Regions from separate parts of the Paenibacillus sp. FSL H7-0714 genome, predicted to be linked through region 3. Evidence: predicted binding sites of a transcription regulator. Region 3 holds the regulator's gene; each other region holds the start of a gene.

Region 1 (7,870 bases), 4.2 Mb from region 3:
GATAATTCGATAACCGGTACAGGAAGTTTCAGCGCGGGTCGTATTTCTGCTTGGATGGATTATTTCTCCATTACTTATCGTGACCTTTACCCGGGTTTTCTTTTGAGTATTCAAAGGTCACTTTTACAGGCTCGCTCATATAGCCAGTTGATAGATACGCCTCATTGGTTCCTTTTAAATTACCCGTAAGTTTGAATGTGAATTGGAAGCTTCCCGCGACTGTACTCTTCGTCTCATCTTCGAGTTGAACCTTGCCTTTCGGATCAAGCACCTTCAACTTCACATTTGTAAGGACGCCATTCATCAGCAATCCATCAATCGTTACTTTTTTCGCTTCCTCGTCAACCTTTACTTGTATGCCCTCAATGCCCTTCACGTCTACAGCGCCCGAGAGGTTATAGACACCAAACTCGTAGATGGAATATCCGTAATCGGTTGCTCTTTTTATGCCTTGTAACTTCATGTATCTTGCCTTGACCGGGTTGAACTGAATCGTTTCTTTGCCATCATGCGCGGTAATAATTCCGTCATTAGGCATGACATTGATCCAGTTCTGCTTATCGTTCGACACAAGAATTTTGTATTTATCGGCACGAGCATATTCCCAATCTATTCGAACCGTATCCATTTCCTTCACTTCATCGAGATCGACCAGGAACCAAGTATTGTCCACGTATTCACTCGCCCATCTTGAAGCAGGGAATCCATCGACGGCTTTAGCCGGTGCATAATTCGCATTATTGCCTTCGGTCGATGAAGCTTCTACCGTTTTATTCTGCGCCAAATTGCCTATCAGGTAATAGACATTTTCTTTCAGCGTATTGTACGCCTCATCTTTTATCGTACCTGCCTTCTTGAATTCATCCAGCTTTGCGTTAAAGCCTTGGAGATACTTGGTGACTTGCGCTGCATCTTTCCCTTCATAGCGCTTCATCATTTCCAAATAGTTGTTCAAAGAACGCACCGTTGCAGAATTGGTAAATTGCTTCACTTGTTCGAAGCGGTCGACTAACGCTTTCATACCAGATGCATTTGTCGTTGCTTCGATAACATATGACTTTGTCACCATATGCCCCGCCGTAACGGTAATGTTAAGCTCATGCTTGCCAAGCTTGCCTGCAAGCGAAATAACGGTACCCGCTGTATAAGGCTTGCCGTCATATGTCGCCGTCACTTTCGTCAGACCATCATCCGTTCTAAGCTTCCATGTAAAGGATACGGATTCTGAATCGGGCAGCTTCATCCCGCTCTGGAAAGGCTTGTCGTTCATCTGCACGTCTACCTCGGAAGGCGGAGCCTCGTTGACCTGATACGTTCCTTTAACAAATTGATACAGCCAGTCGTAAAGAACGCGTGTCGCTGGATCTTTACTTACCGCGGTGTTATAGACTGCATTGTTGCCTTGGTAATACGATTTGAAGCCATCCTTCATGAGCCCTGTCTTCGCACCGCTGTTCAAGTAATCGATATACCGCTCGCGGAACACGCCGTCCGTCAGCATCCGATCATCGAACTCGAGTTCATTGGACATGCCATACTGCTTCGCCAGATTCGCAGAATCCTCCAAGCGCTCGATATCCGTCGGCTCGAAGAAGTAGTTCGGTTGGATCGTCACCGCATCGAAGCCGACATCCTTCCACATGAACGCTTTATAAGCGAAGAAGTGCGGAATCCAGAAGAACTTCAGGTCCTTGCCGCTAATTTGCATGTCATGCAGGGTGCTGCTCACCGAACGGATCAGATCCGGTCCGGATTGGCTTGTGCTGATTTGCTCTTCGAACCAGTACATACCTACAAGCTCGAGGTTAGCGTAACCTTTTGCTTCCCATCTCGATTTGACTTGCTGCAGCCACCATTGAACTGCTTTTTCACGGTTCGCAAGGGCTTTCTCTTTGCCAACGGAATCATTGAAGTTCAGCGATTCTCCACCTTGTTCAATAGCTCCGAAATTAGTGATCGATTCACCTGGATCCGGAATCATGAGGACAACCTTTTCCTTCACGCCAGACTCGTTCAGCGCATCGGATACTTCCTTAGCCGCTGCGTTTAACGCATCCATATCACCGCCTACCGCAAAGGTCTTATCCAGATACCATTGCCAATCTTCAAGATAAGCCCGCCCGCCGAAATCACGACCTGGATTTGGAGAGTTAATGCCAAGATACAGGACGCCGTCGAAGAGTCGATCCTTAATCTTGCCGTCCTTATCGACATAACTAATGTTCGGAATGATCCGTTCTTTCGTCCAGATGCCTAAGTCATTCGCATATTGCCCGTTATACAAAAGTCCAAGATGCTCTATACCCGCTGTCGCTTCGCCTGCCGCCAAGAATTTCGGCGTATGCGTTGGAACAGTTACGGCTCCGGCAACTTTGCCCTCTTCACCGAGGATTTCAATCTCATCCACGAAGGTCATTGCACGCGTATGCATTGTGAATGTTACTTTCACGTACCGAGCATACGCGATTTTCGCATCTGGGCCGATCGCTTTAATACCGTCCTTGCTGCCATCCCACACATAGGTCTCCGTGTATTTACCATCATTCCACAGCTTCTGCGTGGCATTGTCTTTGAGCAGTCCCCAGTTCACCTTGTCATCAGAGACGTACATCGATACCGTGAGTGGCACGAGTACATTGTTCGTTGGCCAATCTTCGAGGAAATTGGCTTTAATACCCGTGAGTGATTTCTTCGCCCCCAAATCAAACACAACTTCGCGTGTCTTACCCAAATGATGTCCAACCCATGCTACGTCGGATCTATTGCTTGCCCCATATATACCATCCGTAAGTGTGTTGCCTTCATCCGGATAGGAAGCTTCCGGCTCTCGCGACCACTCATAAGATAAGCCCGCTGCAAGATTGTGATATACCGCCCCATACACTGACGCAATAACACCCTCCGTACCCGCTCCCGGTAGGTGTGATGGATTCGTCACCTCGACCGGATCGGCTTCGCCCGGCGGGTTCGCTGGTGTCTGTTCCTCTGTCTGTGTAGGCGGCAGCGCCTCTTCCGCTTGCGCGATCGGCATCATGGTTACGATCATGATCGCAACCATGATGAGAGCTACCCATTGTCTACTCCTCTTCATATCGTACGAACTCCCTTCTGATTCTTGAGTCAAGAAACATCAATCTCCTAAATGGTATGCGCTTCCATTTCAGCTTACCTCGATGCTCTTTCCTCCCTTCCGAGATTCCGACACGTCATAGAAGCTTATAACATATGTCAATGTCCTTATAGTAACATTATGAAAAGTGGCCTTTCTTTCAAATAGATAATTAATGACATTGGGTATACACTTGTTGACATGAAGGCCTTCACGTCGCGTTTTTATAGGTATAAAGATAGCGCTTACCTCCTAAGGTCCTACCTATTTTCTATCAATGTCCTCTAAACAATCCGCCACATAAAAAACGCAACCCCTCGAGGCTGCGTCGTGTTTATATATGGTGGCGCCTAATTACTGCGGCGTTCTACTAAATTGATGCCCTATCCATAACCGAACGGATGCTTTTTGTACTCTAAGGGGCTTGAGCCGACTCTATTTTTGAACACACGACTAAAATAGTACTGGCTCTTATACCCTACCTTCACGGCCAGATCCCCGATTTTGATATTCGGCATTACGTCATCCAGAATCTCCTTCGCCTTCGATATCCGGAGCTCGGTGACATAGTCAAGGAATGAAGCACCGATTTCTTGCTTCATACGCTTGCTAAGATAGGTTTGGTTGATATGAAATAGCGCTGCTACTCTAGTAATAGACAGCTCCGGATCCTGATAATGACTGTCAATATACTCGATCACTTTTTGGATAAGCACTGTTCCATCCCCTGTATACCCGGGAAGCCCCAGCTCCTTATCCACCCTGCTTTCATGTGAATGCAAAGGATATTTTGCCTGAAGATGCTCATCGATCCGATGAAGCAGCTTGTTCAGATCACTCTTCGGCACAGGTTTCAATACATAATCGAATGCTTGCAGTTGCACGGCTTGACGCGCATATTCAAAGTTATCGTAGCCGCTGATGATGACAACCAGAACCGACGGACAGCGTTCGCGCAATATATTCATCAGATCGAGCCCATTCATATTCGGCATGTTGATGTCCACAAGACATACATGTGGTGGGGCTTCCTCCACCATATTCAATGCTTCGTTTGCACTTTTCGCTTCTCCTGCAACCTCAAAAAGATACGGACTCTCCTCAATGTATTGTCGCAAGCCTTTGCGAATGATCGTTTCATCATCGACGATGACAATCTTCCACATCTTCATTCCACTCCCCGTCCAAAGGTATTCGAATGACCATAACGGTAATGCCATCTTCGCTCTTCACTGCAAGGCCATATGGCACCCCGTAAGCTAGTCGAATGCGATGGTTTACACTGTATAGCCCAAAGCCTGTGGCAGAACGATCATATTTATCATCAAGAAGGGCTTGATTCATCTGTTCAAGCTTCTCTTCAGGAATCATAACCCCATTATTTTCAACCTTAATGACCAAATAATCGACCTGTTTATATGCTGTGATCGAAATTTTGCACTTTTGATCCCCAAGTGGCTTAATCCCGTGATAAATCGCATTTTCTACCAACGGCTGCAGCATGAAGCGAACGACTTGGCACTGAGCAAGCTTTTCATCATATCGAAGCTCGTAGTCCAGAATCTCCTCATATCGTACGCCTTGAATATGAAGATAACTCTCGACATGGTACAACTCCTGATCAAGCAGAATGTAGGGACTGCCTGTGCCAAGCCCTAATCGAAAATACGCGCTAAGCGCTTCCACCATCTCCACCACATTGTCTGCTCCATGTTCCGTTGCCATCCACTGGATCGTATCCAATGTGTTGTATAAAAAATGCGGCTTGATCTGCTCATGAATCAGTCTGAGTTCCATCTCCTTTCGGTCCTGCTCCACAGCGTATAATTGAACAAGCATGTCATTGAAGCTTCGCCCAAGATCGCCGATCTCATCCGAGCGCGTAACATCTGCTCGTATGGTTTGGTTGCCGTTCTGCACATTTTCCATTACCTGGCGAAGCGACTGAATTGGACGAATAATGGAAGAAGCAAGCAGCATCAGAAAGACGATAAACGCACTACCGATAAGAACGCCTACCAGCAATGCAGTCCGCTGGGTTTTGATCACCGCTAGCGATAGACTTGAATTCGGTACTTCGAGTACTAGCTTCCAGCCTTCCACATTTTGAATTGGAGCCTCAAATACACTCATGTTCTTCTTATCTGCTGCATCCTCCGCTCCATCTCCTTCACCCAGCTCTCTGCAATCGATGATAAGCTGGCCTGACTGGTCATATAGCATTACATCTTGAGCAATCTCCTTCATCTTCTTGACGGAGACGGCTGCGGCAATATAAGCTACTTCATCATTCACCGATGGATTCACGCGATAGAGAATGACGACGATTTCAACTGCATTCGCTTTGGATACGATCGGATTACTCACCACATAATTGGAATCTGAATTTAGCAGTTGTTTTCGATAGTAGGGTCGGTTTAGTATCGAAAAAGGCTTGTCCCTTGCTGACCAGGAATTTCCGTGAATATCCACCACGCGTATGGATTCGTACTCTACTTGCTTCTTCACCTCGAACTTATCGATCTCTTGCAGCAATTCATCTCGTGTCCACTGATGGTCCGAAGCTAGAGAAGCAAGCATGTCTATCTCTCCAATGCGCTGATTAAACCAATAATCAATCTGGTCGCTGCGTGCATTAACCACTTGCTGCGTTAAGTTCTTATTCAAAGGGACAACCGTATGGTTCATCTCCAAATATATTGTTACAAGCAATGCAACGAACAGCAGCAAGAAGCAGCCTCCTGCGATTAACGTAATTTTTAAGTGAATTGATTTCATTGTAATCATAGCCCTTCACAATATCCGTTTCTTACATGCCCGAAAAAGACAAAAAAACGCTAATCTGTGCAAATACATAATGCTGTACTAAATCTATAATAGGTCTTGTGCATATTTTCACATGAAATAACATTCATGTCTAGGCTAGAGATAAGGGATTTGCCTAGCAAATCTTCCTCTCCCTAGTGTATGTAACCAATTCACAACAGAATGAAGGAGATATTATGCGAACTCACACGAAAAAGCTGTTATCTATTCTACTAGTCCTCAGTCTTATGTTCACGCTTGCTGCCTGCGGCGGTAAAGATGCAGCACCCGCTGCAGATGCAAACGGAGTTCAAGTCTTTGAAGGAGTTGGGCAAGGTAAACATGGCGATATTAAAGTACAAGTTTCCTTATTAGATAACAAGATCACTGACATTAAAGTAACAGAGCATAAGGAAAATGAAGTACTTGCAGAACCTGTTTATACGCAGCTCAAGCAAGATGTCATGGCAACTAACAGCGCAAAAGTTGATGCCATTAGCGGATCTACGGTTACAAGCAAAGGATATCTCGAAGCCATTCAAGATGCAATTACGAAGTCTGGACTTACCCTTGTCGCTGGCGCTGCAGTCAGTGGAAACAAAGACAAAGAAGAAGCCGAGCAAACCTATGATGTTGTCGTCATCGGTGCCGGGGGTGCTGGCTTTAGTGCGGCTATCGAAGCGAACAGCGCTGGAGCTAATGTAGTTCTGCTCGAGAAAATGCCAGCTGTTGGCGGCAACACATTGATCTCCGGTGGTGAGATGAATGCGCCGGACAACTGGGTTGAACGTGCTCTAGGCATCACAGATGACACGGCTGAATTGTTCTATAATGATACGATGAAAGGCGGAGACAACCTCGGGGATCCAAAGATGGTTCGTATTCTTGCCGACAATGCTCTAACATCTGCCGAATGGCTGCGCGATGAGATCAAGGTAGAGTTCTTACCTGATCATCTGTTCCAATTTGGAGGCCATTCCAGAAAACGTGCGTTGATTCCTGTAGGTCATACAGGTGTTGAATTGATTACTAAGTTAAAAGCCAAAACAGACGCTGATCAAATCACGATCAAAACGAATATGAAAGCCGAAACCTTGCTGAAGGACGAAAGCGGCAAAATAACAGGTGTAACTGCGACTTCAGGTACTGGCGACAAGATCACATTCCATGCGAACAAAGGCGTCATCATCGCTACCGGTGGTTTTGGATCCAATGTAGAGATGCGTAAAAAATATAATCCTAAAATGGATGAAAAATATATGTCTACCGATACACCAGGATCTACAGGTGACGGTATCGTTATGGCAGAAACGATTGGCGCCAAACTGACAAACATGGAGAGTATTCAAACGTATCCAATCTGTAATCCTGAGACAGGTGTTATTTCCCTGGTTGCAGACTCCCGCTTCGATGGTGCGATCCTGATTAACCAAGAAGGCAAGCGCTTCGTTGAGGAATTAGAACGTCGTGACGTTATTTCTAAAGCAATTCTTGCCCAAACGGGCGGATATACGTATCAATTATGGAATCAAGGCATTGAGGATATTGGTAAAACGATCGAAGTTCATAAAGACGAATACGATCAACTCGTTAAACAAGGCTTGCTCTTTAAAGCCGATACGATTGAAGAGGCGGCTGATTTCTTTAAAATTGACGTGAACACTTTGAAAGAAACGATTAATAAAGTAAATGATTATGCGAAAACAGGTAAAGACCTTGATTTCAAACATCGCGGTGGATTGAAATCTCTTGAAAAAGGCCCTTACTACATTGAAAAAGCTGTACCATCCGTTCACCATACAATGGGCGGATTGGTGATCGACGAGAAGACTCGCGTATTGAATGAAAAAGGCGAAGTCATCCCTGGGCTGTTCGCTGCAGGTGAAGTAACAGGGGTCATTCATGGTGCAAACCGTCTTGGCGGTAATGCCATCGCTGATATCTTCACATTCGGCC
Region 2 (7,870 bases), 260 kb from region 3:
GAAGTGAATTCATTCCCGCCGCATTTTTTCCCTCAGGAATGGCACTTCAGTAATCTTAAAGATGCGATGAATTACATTGATCTACCCATGTTCCTTAGAAACACCATTTATATCTTTTTAGGGAATATGGTCGTGACGCTTGTCGTATTGGGAATGTCGGCTTTTAGTATTTCTCGTATGAATGTTCCTTACAAAAGAGCTATTTACTTCTTCTTCCTGATGACATTGTTTATTCCGGCGACCAGTTACATGATCCCGAACTTTGTCAATTTGAAAGAGCTCGGATTGCTGAATCAGTATGCGGCCTTCTGGTTGCCAGCGGGAGCGAACACGTTCTACTTTCTATTGTTAAAGAACTTTTTTGACGGGATTCATCCAGAAATCTTTGAAGCAGCACGAATTGATGGGGCCTCTGAGCCGAGAAGCTTTTTCTCCATTGCCGTGCCACTATCCATTCCGATTTTTGCTACATTAGCGATCTTTATCTTTTCTACTGCATGGAATGACTGGTTCTGGCCATCTCTGGTTATGCACAGTGAAGAGAAATATACGCTTGCGACAGCCATTTATAAATACGTTATTAATGTGAAGGCACTCAATACTAATATTAAATTTGCAATCCTGTTTATAGTATCCTTGCCTCCAATCATTGTCTTCTTGATTTTCCAGAAATTCATTATGCGTGGGGTTGCTTTGTCGGCAGTGAAGGGATAAGCAATTATCGACGAATTTAACCATGGATCGTAAACATGCACATGAAAGGAATATAAATGCACCTCGTTTGTAAACGGTTTCTAATTTATGATCGATATGTAAGATAATTATGAATTGAAAAGGGGAGTTTCAATGCGTAAGTACTCTAGCGTTCTACTAAGCGTACTTGTAGCCGGATCGTTGCTATCTGCTTGCAGCGGCAACAATAACGGAAACACAGCGGGGAACAAAGGCGGGGAAGCATCTGCTGCGCCAACAAATGCGGTAACGGATAATACAGCAACCGCTACAGATGCACCAGTGGATGACATTACTCAAAGAAAAGTGACGATCAAGATTCACTATCCAACACCTGACTTAACTGAAATAAGAGCACAGGAAGACGACAAAATCAAACGTTTCCAAGAGGTATATCCGAACGTAGAAATCGTTAAAGACGACTGGCAGTACAATGTAAGTGAAATCGGAATTAAGATGGCTGCGAATGAAGCACCAACCTTCTTTAATACTTTTGCTACAGAAGCTAAATTCCTGGTTGAAAAGGGCTGGGTTGCTGACATCACAGATTTATGGAACAAATATGAATTTAAAGATCAAATTAACACAGTGCTTCAAAATCAATTTATCATCGACGGCAAAGTTTTCGGAGTAACACAAAAAGGTTATGTAACAACCACTATGATCAACAAAAAAATGCTGGATGAAAAAGGCGTAGCCATTCCGCCTATGGATTGGACTTGGGATGATATGCTGAATACGGCTAAAGGTGTAGCTGATGCCAAAAAAGGAATTTCCGGTATTGCTCCAATGGGTAAGGGGAACGAAGCAGGTTGGAACTGGACCAACTTCCTGTTTGAAGCTGGCGGAGAGATTCAAAAGATTGAAGGCGGTAAGGTTATAGCTACATTTAATTCCGATGCTGGCATTAAAGCACTGGATTTCTACAAGAAACTTAGATGGGAAGCTAACGCGATTCCTCAGGACTGGGCACTTGGTTGGGGGGATGCTGTAGGTGCGTTCCAACAAAGTCGTACAGCAATGGTAATGGCCGGATCTGATGGCGTTATCGAGCAAGCGTTGAACCAAGGTGGACTGAAACCTGAGGATGTGCTTACGTATCCTATGCCAGCTATGGAAAAAGGCGGAAAGCACACAGGGGTACTTGGTGGTGACTATCTAGTAATTAATCCAAATGCTACGCCAGATGAACAAGAAATGGCATTCCGCTACATTACTTTTGATTATTTCTCTGACAAAGGTTTGGAAGCACTGGATGCAATTCTTCAACAACGTACAACCGATGGCAAATATTTTATCCCGCCGCTCTTAGACTACTACTCAGCTGATTCTGAGTTTGGTAAGAAGACCAAAGCGGTTTATGACAAGTACACAAATGTATACCAATATAGCCCTGACATTATGGGACTTTTGGATGGTAAACCTGAAGCTCAATACAACACACAGGACTATTACGCAACCATGTCCAATGTTATTCAAGAGCTGTTCTCCAAAAAAGGAACGGATTCCAAGAGCCAGTTAGAAGCAGCAGCTAAAACAGTGCAAGAGAAATTCTTTGATACGATTAAAGCGGAATAGTTTAATGCAAAAACCGGCCCCTTTGGGGTCGTTTTTTTGTTGTGAAGATTTATAAATTTATAAATCTTCAGAATTAGTGATAATCAATTGGAAATTATGGCGGTGTAGAAAAATCGTAATTGACTGTGATGAAGAGAATACATTTTTGTGTACTGATTTTAGATATATGGAATAAAAAGGAGCTAAAATTTTGCTTATTAAAGTATAATTCTAAGATTTAAAGGGTTTTATAACACATAATATGGTAAAAAGACTATAATATGATCGAATGAAAGCGCTTTGAAAACAAATCAAAAAAACTTTATACTTTGTGAAAGATTTCACTATACAAGGTGGAAATCATGTGATAAGATAAATGTGTAGAGAAAAACAACTAAAAATTGACAGGAGGACGAGGGAGATGGCAGTTAAGAACGAAGTCGCCGCCCAAGTTAAACAAGTTACCGCTGAAGAGTATATTCAGAATTTAGTGGATAAAGCAAAAAAAGCGCATGAGGCGTTCATGGCGCTAGACCAAGAGCAAGTTGACACAATCGTTCATGCAATGGCGTTGGCTGGACTCGACAAACATATGTACCTCGCAAAATTGGCCGTAGAAGAAACTGGACGCGGCGTATACGAAGACAAAATTACGAAGAACATCTTCTCAACTGAATATATCTGGCACGGAATTAAATACGATAAAACAGTAGGCGTTATTGAAGACAACGCTTATGATAGCTTCCAAAAAATTGCTGAACCCGTCGGAATTGTTATGGGTATCACACCGGTAACCAACCCTACATCCACCACGATGTTTAAAGCGTTGATTTCGATTAAGACACGGAACCCTATTATATTCGGTTTCCACCCATCTGCGCAAGAGTGTAGTGCAGCTGCTGCAAAAATTCTTCATGATGCTGCCGTGAAAGCTGGCGCTCCTGAGAACTGTATCCAATGGATTGAAATGCCAACAATGGACAAGACAAACGCATTGATGAACAACCCAGACGTTGCTCTTATCTTGGCAACTGGTGGTTCTGCAATGGTAAAAGCAGCTTACAGCTGTGGTAAACCAGCACTTGGCGTAGGCCCTGGTAACGTACCTGCTTTCATTGAAAAGAGCGCGGATATTGATCAAGCCGTAACGGACATCATTCTTTCTAAAACATTTGATAATGGTATGATCTGTGCTTCCGAGCAAGCTGTTATTATCGAAGAACCAATCTTCGATCAAGTGAAGAAGAAAATGATTGCTAATGGATGCTACTTTGTGAATAAAGAAGAAGCTGCCAAACTGACTAGTGGAGCAATGAATGTAGATAAATGTGCGGTTAACCCAGCAATCGTAGGTCAATCCGCAGTGAAAATTGCTGAAATGTGTGGCATTCAAGTCCCTGCCGGCACAAAGATTCTGGTAGCAGAACTTGAAGGTGTAGGCACTAAATATCCACTTTCCGCTGAAAAATTAAGCCCGGTTCTTGCTTGCTACAAAGTTAAAAATGCAGATCAAGGTATCGAACGCGCAGCTCAAATTGTTGAATTTGGTGGTATGGGACATAGCTCGGCTATCCACTCCAACAACGAAGAAGTAATCATGAAGTTCTCTAACCGTCTGCAAACAGGACGTATTCTCGTTAACTCGCCTTCCACACATGGTGCGATCGGCGATATCTATAACACTAATATCCCTTCGTTGACTCTGGGTTGTGGATCTTATGGTCGTAACTCCGTGTCGCAAAACGTTACAGCAATCAATTTGATCAACGTGAAAAGGGTGAATCGTCGTACCGTGAATATGCAATGGTTTAAAGTACCTGACAAGATCTATTTCGAAAAAGGCGCTACTCAGTACCTGACCAAAATGCCTGATATCACACGTGTCGCAATTATCACTGACCCAATGATGGTTAAGCTTGGATATGTTGAAAGAGTTGAACATTACCTGCGTCAACGTCAAACTCCTGTAGCTATCGAAGTGTTCTCTGAAGTTGAACCAGATCCATCGACAACTACAGTTGAAAAAGGTACTGCAATGATGAACAGATTCCAACCGGACTGCATTATCGCACTTGGCGGCGGTTCCCCAATGGATGCTGCAAAAGGAATGTGGTTATTCTATGAACATCCAGACGCAGACTTTAATGGTCTGAAACAAAAATTCATGGATATCCGTAAACGGGTATACAAATTCCCTAAACTTGGTAACAAAGCTAAGTTTGTAGCGATTCCAACTACTTCGGGTACAGGTTCGGAAGTAACATCTTTCGCAGTTATTACCGATAAAACAACTGAACAGCACACCAAATATCCTTTGGCTGACTACGAGTTAACTCCAGATGTGGCTATCATTGATCCAGAGTTCGTATACAGCTTGCCAAAAACTGCAGTTGCTGATACAGGTATGGACGTATTGACACATGCTATCGAAGCTTATGTATCTGTTATGGCGAGTGACTATACTGATGGTCTAGCTATTAAAGCGATTCAACTGGTATTCCAATACCTTGAAAAATCAGCGCTGGAAGGCGACAGAGTAGCACGTGAGAAAATGCATAACGCATCAACACTTGCTGGTATGGCCTTTGCCAATGCATTCTTGGGTATTAACCACAGTTTGGCGCATAAATGGGGCGGACAGTACCACACTGCTCATGGTCGTACTAACGCGATCCTTATGCCACACGTTATCCGCTACAATGCTAAAAAACCTACGAAGTTCGCTTCGTTCCCTAAATATTCGCACTTCGTAGCTGATGAGCGTTATGCTGAAATTGCCCGTATTCTGGGATTGCCAGCTCGCACAACTGAAGAAGGTGTAACTAGCCTGATCAATGCTATTCGCGATATGAATAAAAAATTGGGCATCGAAGAATCGTTCCAACAACTGGGCTTTGATCCTAAGGACTTCGAATCCCGCGTAGATTACTTGGCTGACCGTGCGTTTGAAGATCAATGTACAACTGCCAATCCTAAGCTGCCACTGGTATCTGAGCTTGCTGATGTATACCGTAATGCGTTCTACGGAAGATTTGATAATTAATAAGTGGTTAAATAGAGAATAGGATAGTTGTGGACTTAGATAAAGGTGACAAATATCACTCGAAAGGTGATATTTGTCACAGTGTTTTTATAGAAAATAAACTAGAATGTTTATATAAACAACGGTCCCACATATGAAATGTTGATTGTGAAATTTGGAACAACCACATCTTTTTGGGGATCACGAGACACGGGATCAACCTTCAAGCCCGCGATCTCTACAAATATAATAAATATAGATGGAGGGATTTAGCATGTCGGTGATTGAAAAAGAAGTAAATGAAGTGAAATCCGGTTGGAGAAGTTTTACAAAAGGTAAATGGTCCAAGAAAGTTGACGTTAACAACTTTATTGCTAGTAACATTAAGCCTTATGAAGGTAACGAAGAGTTCCTCGTAGGTCCTACTAGTAACACAACTGAACTATGGAAGATTATTTCTCAACTGAGCAAGGAAGAAAGAGAAAGAGGCGGCGTATGGGATGTTTCCCTAGATACTGTCTCCACAATCACTTCACACGCTCCAGGCTACATTGACAAGGACAAGGAACAAATCGTAGGCGTACAGACTGACGCTCCTTTCAGACGTTCCATTCAGCCATTCGGCGGGATCAAGATGATGGTCGATGCTACGAAGGCTTATGGCTTCGAGCTTCCACAAAACATCGTCGACATGTTCACGAACATTCGCAAAACGCATAACCAAGGCGTATTTGATGCATATACACCAGACATGAGAGCAGTACGTAAATCCGGCGTTATCACAGGTCTTCCTGATGCTTACGGCCGTGGACGTATTATCGGCGATTACCGCCGCATTGCTCTGTACGGTATTGATTTCTTGATTAAAGACAAAAAGCAACAACTAGCTGAGCTTGAAGTTGATTCCATGACAGAAGAAGTAATTCGTTTGCGTGAAGAGCTGTCTGAGCAAATTCGTGCACTGGGCGAATTGAAAGAAATGGCAGCAGCTCACGGTATGGATATTTCCAAACCAGCGACGAACTTCAAGGAAGCTACTCAATGGGTATACTTTGGATATCTGGCAGCAGTTAAAGAACAAAATGGTGCGGCGATGTCCCTGGGACGTGTTTCTTCCTTCCTAGACATCTATGCAGAACGCGATATTGAAGAAGGTACTTTGACTGAAGAACAAGTACAAGAAATTGTCGATCATTTCGTAATGAAACTGCGTATCGTGAAATTCTTGCGTACACCTGACTATAATGATCTGTTCTCCGGCGACCCTACTTGGGTAACTGAATCCATCGGTGGTATGGCTGAAGATGGAACCACTCGTGTTACCAAGAACAGCTTCCGTTTCCTGAACACCCTGTACAACTTGGGTCCAGCTCCGGAACCAAACTTAACTGTTCTGTGGTCCGAGAGATTGCCTGAAGGCTTCAAGAAATATTGTGCTAAGGTTTCCATCGAAACTAGTGCAATTCAGTATGAAAATGACGATCTAATGCGTCCATACTGGGGTGACGATTATGCTATTGCTTGCTGCGTATCTCCAATGCGTATCGGTAAACAAATGCAGTTCTTCGGCGCTCGTGCCAACCTGGCAAAAGCTTTGCTGTATGCTATTAATGGTGGTAAAGACGAAAAATCCGGAGCACAAGTTGGACCGGAATTCCCAGCGATCACTTCTGAATATCTGGATTATGACGAAGTAATGAAACGCTTCAAACCGATGATGGAGTGGTTGGCTAAGACTTACGTTAACACTTTGAACATCATTCACTATATGCATGACAAATATTCTTACGAACGTATCGAAATGGCACTGCATGATCGCGACATTCTGCGTACGATGGCTTGCGGTATCGCTGGTCTGTCCGTTGCAGCTGACTCGCTGAGTGCTATTAAATACGCGAAGGTTAAACCGATCCGTAACGAACAAGGTATTGCAATTGACTTCGAAACCGAAGGCGAATTCCCTTGCTACGGTAATAATGACGATGCTGTAGACAGCATCGCAGTAGAATTGGTTGAAACCTTCATGACAATGATCCGTAAAAACAAAACTTATCGTGATGCTGTGCCAACTCAATCGGTATTGACCATTACTTCGAATGTAGTGTACGGTAAGAAGACAGGTACAACACCTGACGGACGTAAAAAAGGCGAACCATTCGCACCAGGTGCTAACCCAATGCACGGACGCGACAAGAAAGGTGCTCTGGCTTCACTGAACTCTGTAGCCAAACTGCCTTACTCCGATGCACAAGATGGTATCTCCAATACGTTCTCTATCGTACCTAAGGCACTAGGTAAAGACGATGAATCCTGTAAGTCTAACCTGGTACACATGATGGACGGATACTTCCATAATAACGCTCAGCATTTGAACGTTAACGTATTTAACCGTGAACAGCTGATGGACGCTATGGATCACCCAGAGAACTATCCACAATTGACTATCCGCGTATCCGGTTATGCAGTTAACTTCATCAAGCTGACTCGCGAACAGCAAATGGACGTAATTAACCGTACGTTCCATGGTTCGATGTAATTCGTTCCTATTTATAAAGATCT
Region 3 (7,870 bases):
CTGTTTCAATCTATCAAGTTCTGTAGGTATAATCGTATATTTACGGCTCTCCATGGCTTCAGCTACAGAGAACATCGCTTTATCCCAGTAATCATCCAATAGTTCACTTGAATTTTGCTCCACATCGAGTTTAAGTTTACGTCCTTCAATCACTGATTTTCCTTCTTTGGATACATACGATACTAGATCACGTAAATTCGTGCCCGGCTGCAAATCAAGTTTCAAAGTGACCTCATCGCGGTTAATACTAATATGTGAAGTATTTACTCCCTCAAATCCGGTTACAATCTTTTGGAGCGGTTCCTGTAAAGCAAACTGACGATATAAAAAGAATCCTCCGAATAATAGCATAGCCGACAGTAGAGACGTTATCAGTACAGGTACAAGACGTAATTTCAAGAAACGTCCTCCTCTCAAAGATGAAAAAATGTAAACAGAATGATCCAAAGTCATAGCTGCTAAGAGCTCATCAGAGCCTGACGTTCTACTAACACTGTTCTAATTACAAACAGTAGTATATCACAGGTGTATATACTATATTGAAAAAAAGTGTGAAGATATTTAAAATTTTATTTTTTAATTCTTTCCATTTTATTAAATTTATTGATTTAATTCGACAAAAAAAGGGCTGTTACTCTTAACTAACAGACCTTTTTTCGTATGAATCTTTAAATACCAATACATAAAAACTACTCTTATAGTATATCACAATTCGTGTACTTATAGTATATCAAATAATATGTCATTTTAAAAACAAGCGAACCATAAATGGTCCGCTTGTTTCTCCTATAATGCTTTTGTTTAATTTAGCGGCTAGGTAAACTGTAACCTTCACCCATTCGAGCCCCATCTGAGAACCGATAAAATTGATAATAATATCGACCGCTTTGTTTATAAAAAAGCTGCCAAGCATACTCCCCGTTATATACTCCTGGCAACAACCGCTCAATGCTGATGTCCGGAAGATCGGCTTTTATAAGGCTACGCATTTTCGCTTCAGAGGTCCCTTTACTTAGTTCTTCAGCATATACTGCGTCGGTTCCTTCAGCAAACTTCCCGTCTACAGTAAAACGTACCCAAACCATCAACTCGGTCCCGGCTTCATTCTTCCCTGTTAAGACCCAGTACACCGCATTATCATCCCACACGGATTTCTGCGCTTTGGTTACCTCTGTCAGACCAGCACTGGTTTTAGCGACATCCTTAGCGATATCTCGCTCGTTCCATTGATCTTTCATAATATAAGCATAGAACTGGATAAGTCCGAACAGAAGGAGCAGAATCAGAACTGACCCCAGGAGGATCCATTTTTTCCTTTTCTTCAAGGTACAGCTCCCTTTCTAGTAATATATCTTTTTTGATTATATAACACACCTGTGTGTTTATCCAAAGTTTCATATCCAATTCAATGATCTAATTATCAGAAACACAAAAGGCTGTAACTTTGCAATCGCAGAAAGTCACAGCCTTTCAGTTATTCGTTATGATCTTAGACTATCGTTTAAGCAGTCCATCAAATGATTCTTGCGCCTTACGACGGATTGCTTCCTCATCTAGCGTTACACATTCTCCATGTTTTACAACCTGTTTACCATTCACCCATACATGCTCAACGTCCTTGGCGCTGGCAGAGTATACAGCATGAGACAACAGATCTGTGTGTGGTAGCAAATGCGGCTGGTCTATATCAATCGCGATAAAGTCCGCTTTCATGCCAACAGCGAGTCTACCCACATCATTTAAAAAGATAGACTTTGCGCCATACTCTGTAGCTATACGCAGCGCTTCCGGAGCTGGGACAGCCGTCGGATCACCACTTACACCTTTATGGATGAGGGCTGCAAGACGCATCTCTTCAAACATATCCAGGTTATTATTGCTTGCCGCACCATCTGTACCCAGTGACACCTTCACACCAGCCTTTAGAAGATCCGTAACCCGAGCCACTCCACTAGCCAGTTTCAGATTACTTCCTGGGTTATGAGACACGCCTACATCATGACGAGCCAGTATCTCGATCTCTTCATCATTCAAATGAACGCCATGTGCAACAATAGACGGACGTGTGAACATTCCAAGCTTCTCTAAATGCGCTACAGGCCGAAGTCCGTAATCCACCACATTCTGCTCCACTTCGCGTTTGGTCTCGGACATATGGGTATGCATCGGTAAATCCAAATCATGTGCCGCTTGTACAAACTTAACAAAGAAGTCCGGTGGGCAAGTATATGGGGCGTGTGGCGAGATCATCGTCGTAATTCTACCATCAGCCTTACCATGCCAATTTCGTGCAAAAGAAATCGCTTCCGCAAGCTTGTGATTTTGTACTTCCTCTGGGCATAATCCGATTACGCCTCTCATCAGTACGGAACGGATGCCTGATAATTCGACTACCTCTGCTACTCGATCCATATGATCATACATATCCAAGAAGGTTGTAGTACCACCTTTTAGCATTTCCAGTACCGACAAGGAGGTTCCCCAGTATACATCTTCTCCAGTGAATTTCGCTTCCATCGGCCACATCTTCTCTTGAAGCCACACCTGAAGTGCTAAATCATCTCCATAACCACGAAGCAATGACATTGCGGCATGGCCATGTGTGTTTACCAGACCTGGCATAAACAGCAGACGACTGCCATCAACAACTTGCACATCATCTTCCATTAAAGGTTCTTCTTTTCCTATGTAAGTGATCAAATCATCTTCAATAGTCATATATCCGCTCAGAACCGGCTCATCCGTTCCCGGAATAAGAAAACGCCCGCCCTTAATAATCGTTTTACTGCTCTTCATTTCCGCTTTCTTCCTTTCCGTCTTTCAAATAATAAGCAAGGCTTTGCAAATCCGTTGTAAAATCGGCAGCATGAACACGGATATTCGATGGTGTTTTTAGAATCACTGGTGCAAAATTCAAAATCGCCTCAATGCCAGACTCAATGAGAATATCTGCTACATTCTGCGCTTCTGAATCAGGCACAGTAATTATCCCAATTCGAATACCTTGCTCACGAACCGTCTGACCAAGCTCCTCCATCGGTTGAACGGTAAGAGAGTTGATTTTCCGCCCTACCTTAGGTGCATAGGAGTCAAATATAGCGGTAATCTTCATAGTATCTTTCAGATAAGCATTGTAATTAGATAATGCATGTCCAAGGTTACCAGCACCTACTAAAGCCACATTCAATTGTTGATCCAGCTTCAGAATATGACGGATTTTTTCAATAAGATAAGTTACGTCATACCCGATACCTTTTCTACCAAAGTCTCCAAAATAAGCTAAATCTTTACGAATTTGAGCAGGATTTAAATCAAGTTTTTGTCCTAGTTCTTGTGAGGAAACGGTTAATATTTCACGTTTCTGGAGATCATTCAAGAAACGCAAGTACACAGGAAGTCTGCGAACAACGGCTTCTGATATTTTATCCGATTTCATAATTTACCTCCTAATTTAAGTGATATTCTGTTCAAATCCTATCGAAATATCTGCACCTCGTCTCAAGGAAGAGCGGTATTCTTATACCGCCCTTCCTTGTAGAGTGATTAATAAGATCGATGACGTTCTTTTCAAGAAACGCCTCCGTCTTCCAACCACTCCGCTATACGAGGAACCATTTGATCCGTAAGCATATGCTCCATTTTCGGGCCAGGCAACGAATAGAGGAAATACTTCCCATAGTGAGATTCGATCACCCTTGTGTCATACACAATAACAATACCCCGATCTTGCGCTGTCCGTACCAGCCTCCCAAATCCTTGCTTGAAGCGAATAACCGCCTGAGGAACAGACAACTTCATGAACGGATTCTTTTTCTGGGCTTGTAATAACTCAGACTTCGCTTCCGCTAGGGGGTGGTTTGGCGGTTGAAATGGGAGCCTCACGATGGCCAAGCATGTTAATGCTTCACCTGGAATATCTACACCCTCCCAAAAGCTGCTTGTTCCTAACAGTACAGAAGCTGCACTGTCCTGAAAACGGCGGATCAGCTTGCTACGGCTGCCCCCCTCCACGCCTTGACCTAGCACCGTGATCTCTTGTGAGGCTAGAGCCTCTTTCAGAGGATCGTAAACCTGGCGTAGCATCTTGTAAGAAGTAAACAGGACAAGCATCCGCCCACGTGTTGTAATAGCTGCTTCTGCTAGTGACTGTACGAGTGTATCGACAAATCGGGCATCGCCTACACTCCCCTTCACACTAGGGAAATCCCGCGGAATAACTAACAGCGCCTGCTCCCGATACTTAAAGGGAGAAGGCAGGAGTGACGTCATCAGACGCCCCTCTTCCGCAGCTTCATTAAGTCCGAGATTATCAATCATAAACTGGAAAGATTTATCCACAGAGAGTGTCGCCGAAGTTAGCACGATACTTTTCTTCTTGTCGAAAAACAGCTCCTTAAGCTGAGTACTAACATCAACAGGAACGGCATACAGCTGTAGCGATTTACTGCGATAATTTCCATTCGCCTCCAGCCAATATACTACATTCTCATCATTTAATCCCATAAAAAACCGTACTTGCTCACGTATCGAAGCTAAATCCTTAAATAAGCCGCTAATATCGGTAACTAGACTATCTGAGGAAGATTGACCTTCTTGATCTCGCATCTCATTAAGCATTTTATCACCTTTACGGATAATTTCGCTTAATGTCAGATTCATAGTATTCTCTAAAGCAACCAATTCATCCCAATCTTTCGGTTTACGGGTAGGAAGTAGCCGCATGACTAACTGGCCGGCTTCTCCCGCCGCTGCATCGCTACGTTCCGGCAAGAGGCTGAATAGTTTATCACTAAGCAGATCCCAGGTTTCTTTTACGGTAAGCAGGTCCGGATAGATTCTATCGATCACTCCGCTCCATTCAGAAGCTTCCTCACTGCCTGATGACTGAAGCATTTGGCGAAGTGTAGGAAGTTGGCCATTTCGACTATCCTTATAAAGACGCGATAATGTATGTGCCACCGTGAAATGCTTCATATGCATGCCTAAATGCTTGCCAGCCACGTCCTCCAGATGATGGGCCTCATCTATTACAAGATGTTCATAAGCGGGAAGTAGTTGATGCCCAGCCTTAACATCAGCGAAAAGCTTAGAGTGGTTCGTAATGACCACGTCTGCAATACCAGCTTCATGCTTAGCCCGATGATAATAACACTTACGGAACCAAGGACACGAGCGACCCAGACAAGAATCGGTATCGCTTGCCACCGTCTCCCAAAAATCTCCGCCACGTCCACTTAGATTGAGCTCTTCGTCATCTCCTGATTCACTTTGTGTCAGCCAAACGATCATCTGAGCCGCAGTAAGCGCATCTTCCCTCGGACTTATAAAGTCTTTTTTATTAATTTTATGTTCGAACTTACGAAGACACAAATAATGCCCTCTGCCCTTAAAAATTGCAGCTTTAAATGGAAAAGGAACTACCTGCGTTAACAAAGGAATATCACGCTCACGCAATTGATCCTGCAGATTAATAGTATGAGTGCTGACCATGACTTTTTCATTAGTGCGTACGCTTTGGTATATGGCAGGCAATAAATAACCAAGGGATTTACCGGTTCCTGTCCCTGCTTCGATCAATAGATGCTTGTCTTCGGCAAGTGCCGTCATCACCTCATTGATCATAATATCCTGAGCTTCTCGGCTTTCATACTGTGGCAAAGTTTCTTTAAGTCGTTTCGTTACTTCATCCATATAATCTGTAAAAGATAAATTGTGTAGTGGATTCTCAGCATGCTCGTCTCGAGGTGGAGCTAATTCATTCCAGTCTCCTACAGCAAGCGCTAATTGACGATAGAAAGTCAGATCACCTTCGGGCTGAAGCGTCTCCGCTTCCCGTTCACGCAGCAGACCATCAAAATACCAACCCAAATCACTATCCTCTTCCGTAAACAGCTCACAGAGTCTCTGAATCGTCAGCAGAGGCAAATCGTAGAGCTCCTCCAGACATTTCAGCAATACAAGAGCAGTTGCGAGTGCATCACTGTCTGCCTGATGCGGACGATCATGCGTCACTCCAAAATGTGCACTAACTGATCCTAGTTGATAGGATGTGAGGGAAGGAAAGCAGATTTTCAGAAAATCAATCGTATCTAAAATCCGCCCTTGAAATGGTAAATACCCACATCGGTCTAAAGCATTTTGCAAAAAATGGAAGTCGAATGCGACATTATGCCCTACAAGCACAACATCATCCAAGAGTGGGACAAGCTCCATCATCATCTCATCCAGCTCAGGTGCATCCTTTACATCATCGTCGGTAATCCCCGTTAGACCAGTTATAAAAGGAGGTATCGGCGTTCCGGGCTTGACGTAGGAACCATATACCCGGGAGATGGACCGGTCTTCTTCTATAATTGCAAGGCCAACCTGGATAATTTCACCCACGGATTGGGTTCCCGTTGTTTCAAAATCAAGCACGGCAAATTTCATTATAATTCTATTCCCTTTCAATTGAGACTCTTAATCAGCATAACAGAAGTTGCGAAAAAAGGCGATGCACACCACTGGTTCAGGGGATGCATCGCTTGAATGAAAATGCGGAATAATAAACCGTAAACGTAATAATTTACAATAATGAAACAAGCTGATTTCCGAAATGAAGCTTACCTCCTCGGCGGCGGCAAACCTCCAAATTAACGGTTGGTTCAGGAAGTGCCGGGTCAAGTTGCAAAGAAAGGCCAAACAGCTCCTGCGCTTCATTGAACCGTTCTTGAGAGGCCCTGATGCAACCTAAAGCGTTATAAACCATTGCCTTCAGCTTGGTTTCCCGTATCAAACCGAGCATATGGTTCAGATGATTCCAAGCAGCTTCCCCCTCCCCTTCCTGCAGGTAAGAGATGGCTAAATATAATCGAGCAGCCAAGCTATCCGGATATTGCACAATAACTTCCTTAAACTGTTCAATACATTTTCCATACATCAGCAGCTTATAATACCCCTGACCTCTAACAAAAGTATCCATGCACAGCTCGGGTGCTTCCTGTTCTGGCACTTCCTCTTCAACCACAGTCGTAAAATCTACACTTTCACGAAAGTGACTTAGCTTCTCTGCAAAGGCCAGCCATTCATCCATCACTTTATCACTAAGTCGATGCAGCATATTATAATTGCATAAAAGCTCATTCCGGCGGGCACCCTCCGCTGTAGGGTAATCTGTAACGATCTCCTGAAGCACCTTGTTCATTTCAGCAAACAAATGTTGAAACATGGGCTATCCCCCCTTACTGAAGATGAAATCAGTTCAGCTTGCCTGACTTCATTTTCTGCGAGAACGGGGTCTTTCATCCCTGCCATTCATTACATGGCGTAAGTCCATAATTTAAGCGATTGTAGCATGCAATTCATGATCAGCCAGCTTCACTGGTCTGTTGTTCTCATCCACGAATACCACCGTTGGCTTATGCGACTCCAGTTCTTCCGAAGACAACATCGCATACGAAATAATAATTACTGTATCTCCCGGTTGAACAAGACGTGCAGCTGCACCATTTAGGCAGATCACACCACTGCCGCGAGGCCCTGGAATAACATAAGTTTCTAACCGTGAACCATTATTGTTGTCCACGATCTGCACTTTTTCATTCTCAAGAATATCTGCCGCTTCCATTAAATTCTCATCAATGGTAATACTTCCCACATAATTCAAATTCGCTTCTGTCACCGTCGCACGGTGAATTTTGGATTTCATCATATGTCTAAACAAGAGCGGCAACCTCCTTTGGAATAAATACATTATTGTCAATTAATCGCGTTCTGCCAAACTTCACGGCAAGCGCTATAATAATTTCCCCATTTACATCCGTTAATAAAACTTCGTTCTCTAAGCCTTCCAGATTAGGGAAAGTCAGTATTTCCGCATAATCAATGACCG

The links. Region 3 encodes Rex, which represses fermentation and respiration genes when NADH is low (regulators of the CRP and FNR family bind a similar motif). Its sites were predicted from a motif close to TTGTGAAATATTTCACAA; they were not measured.
Region 1: the regulator Rex is predicted to act here: its motif matches at 5,993-6,010, upstream of NST34_RS03525 (flavocytochrome c).
Region 2: the regulator Rex is predicted to act here: its motif matches at 2,619-2,636, upstream of adhE (bifunctional acetaldehyde-CoA/alcohol dehydrogenase).

What each region holds. Positions count from the first base shown of each region.
Region 1 covers NZ_JBBOPT010000001.1:785,186-793,055, reverse strand. The annotation lists gene NST34_RS03540 (DUF4855 domain-containing protein) at 71-3,091, opposite strand; gene NST34_RS03535 (response regulator transcription factor) at 3,493-4,275, opposite strand; gene NST34_RS03530 (sensor histidine kinase) at 4,250-5,839, opposite strand; gene NST34_RS03525 (flavocytochrome c) at 6,112-7,870, shown strand, end outside.
Region 2 covers NZ_JBBOPT010000001.1:5,210,620-5,218,489, reverse strand. The annotation lists gene NST34_RS23380 (carbohydrate ABC transporter permease) at 1-714, shown strand, start outside; gene NST34_RS23375 (ABC transporter substrate-binding protein) at 847-2,310, shown strand; gene adhE (bifunctional acetaldehyde-CoA/alcohol dehydrogenase) at 2,711-5,332, shown strand; gene pflB (formate C-acetyltransferase) at 5,586-7,847, shown strand.
Region 3 covers NZ_JBBOPT010000001.1:4,950,489-4,958,358, forward strand. The annotation lists gene NST34_RS22105 (hypothetical protein) at 1-399, opposite strand, end outside; gene NST34_RS22110 (cell wall elongation regulator TseB-like domain-containing protein) at 807-1,325, opposite strand; gene NST34_RS22115 (amidohydrolase) at 1,495-2,796, opposite strand; gene NST34_RS22120 (redox-sensing transcriptional repressor Rex) at 2,783-3,436, opposite strand; gene dinG (ATP-dependent DNA helicase DinG) at 3,568-6,429, opposite strand; gene NST34_RS22130 (tetratricopeptide repeat protein) at 6,566-7,207, opposite strand; gene panD (aspartate 1-decarboxylase) at 7,319-7,702, opposite strand; gene panC (pantoate--beta-alanine ligase) at 7,695-7,870, opposite strand, start outside.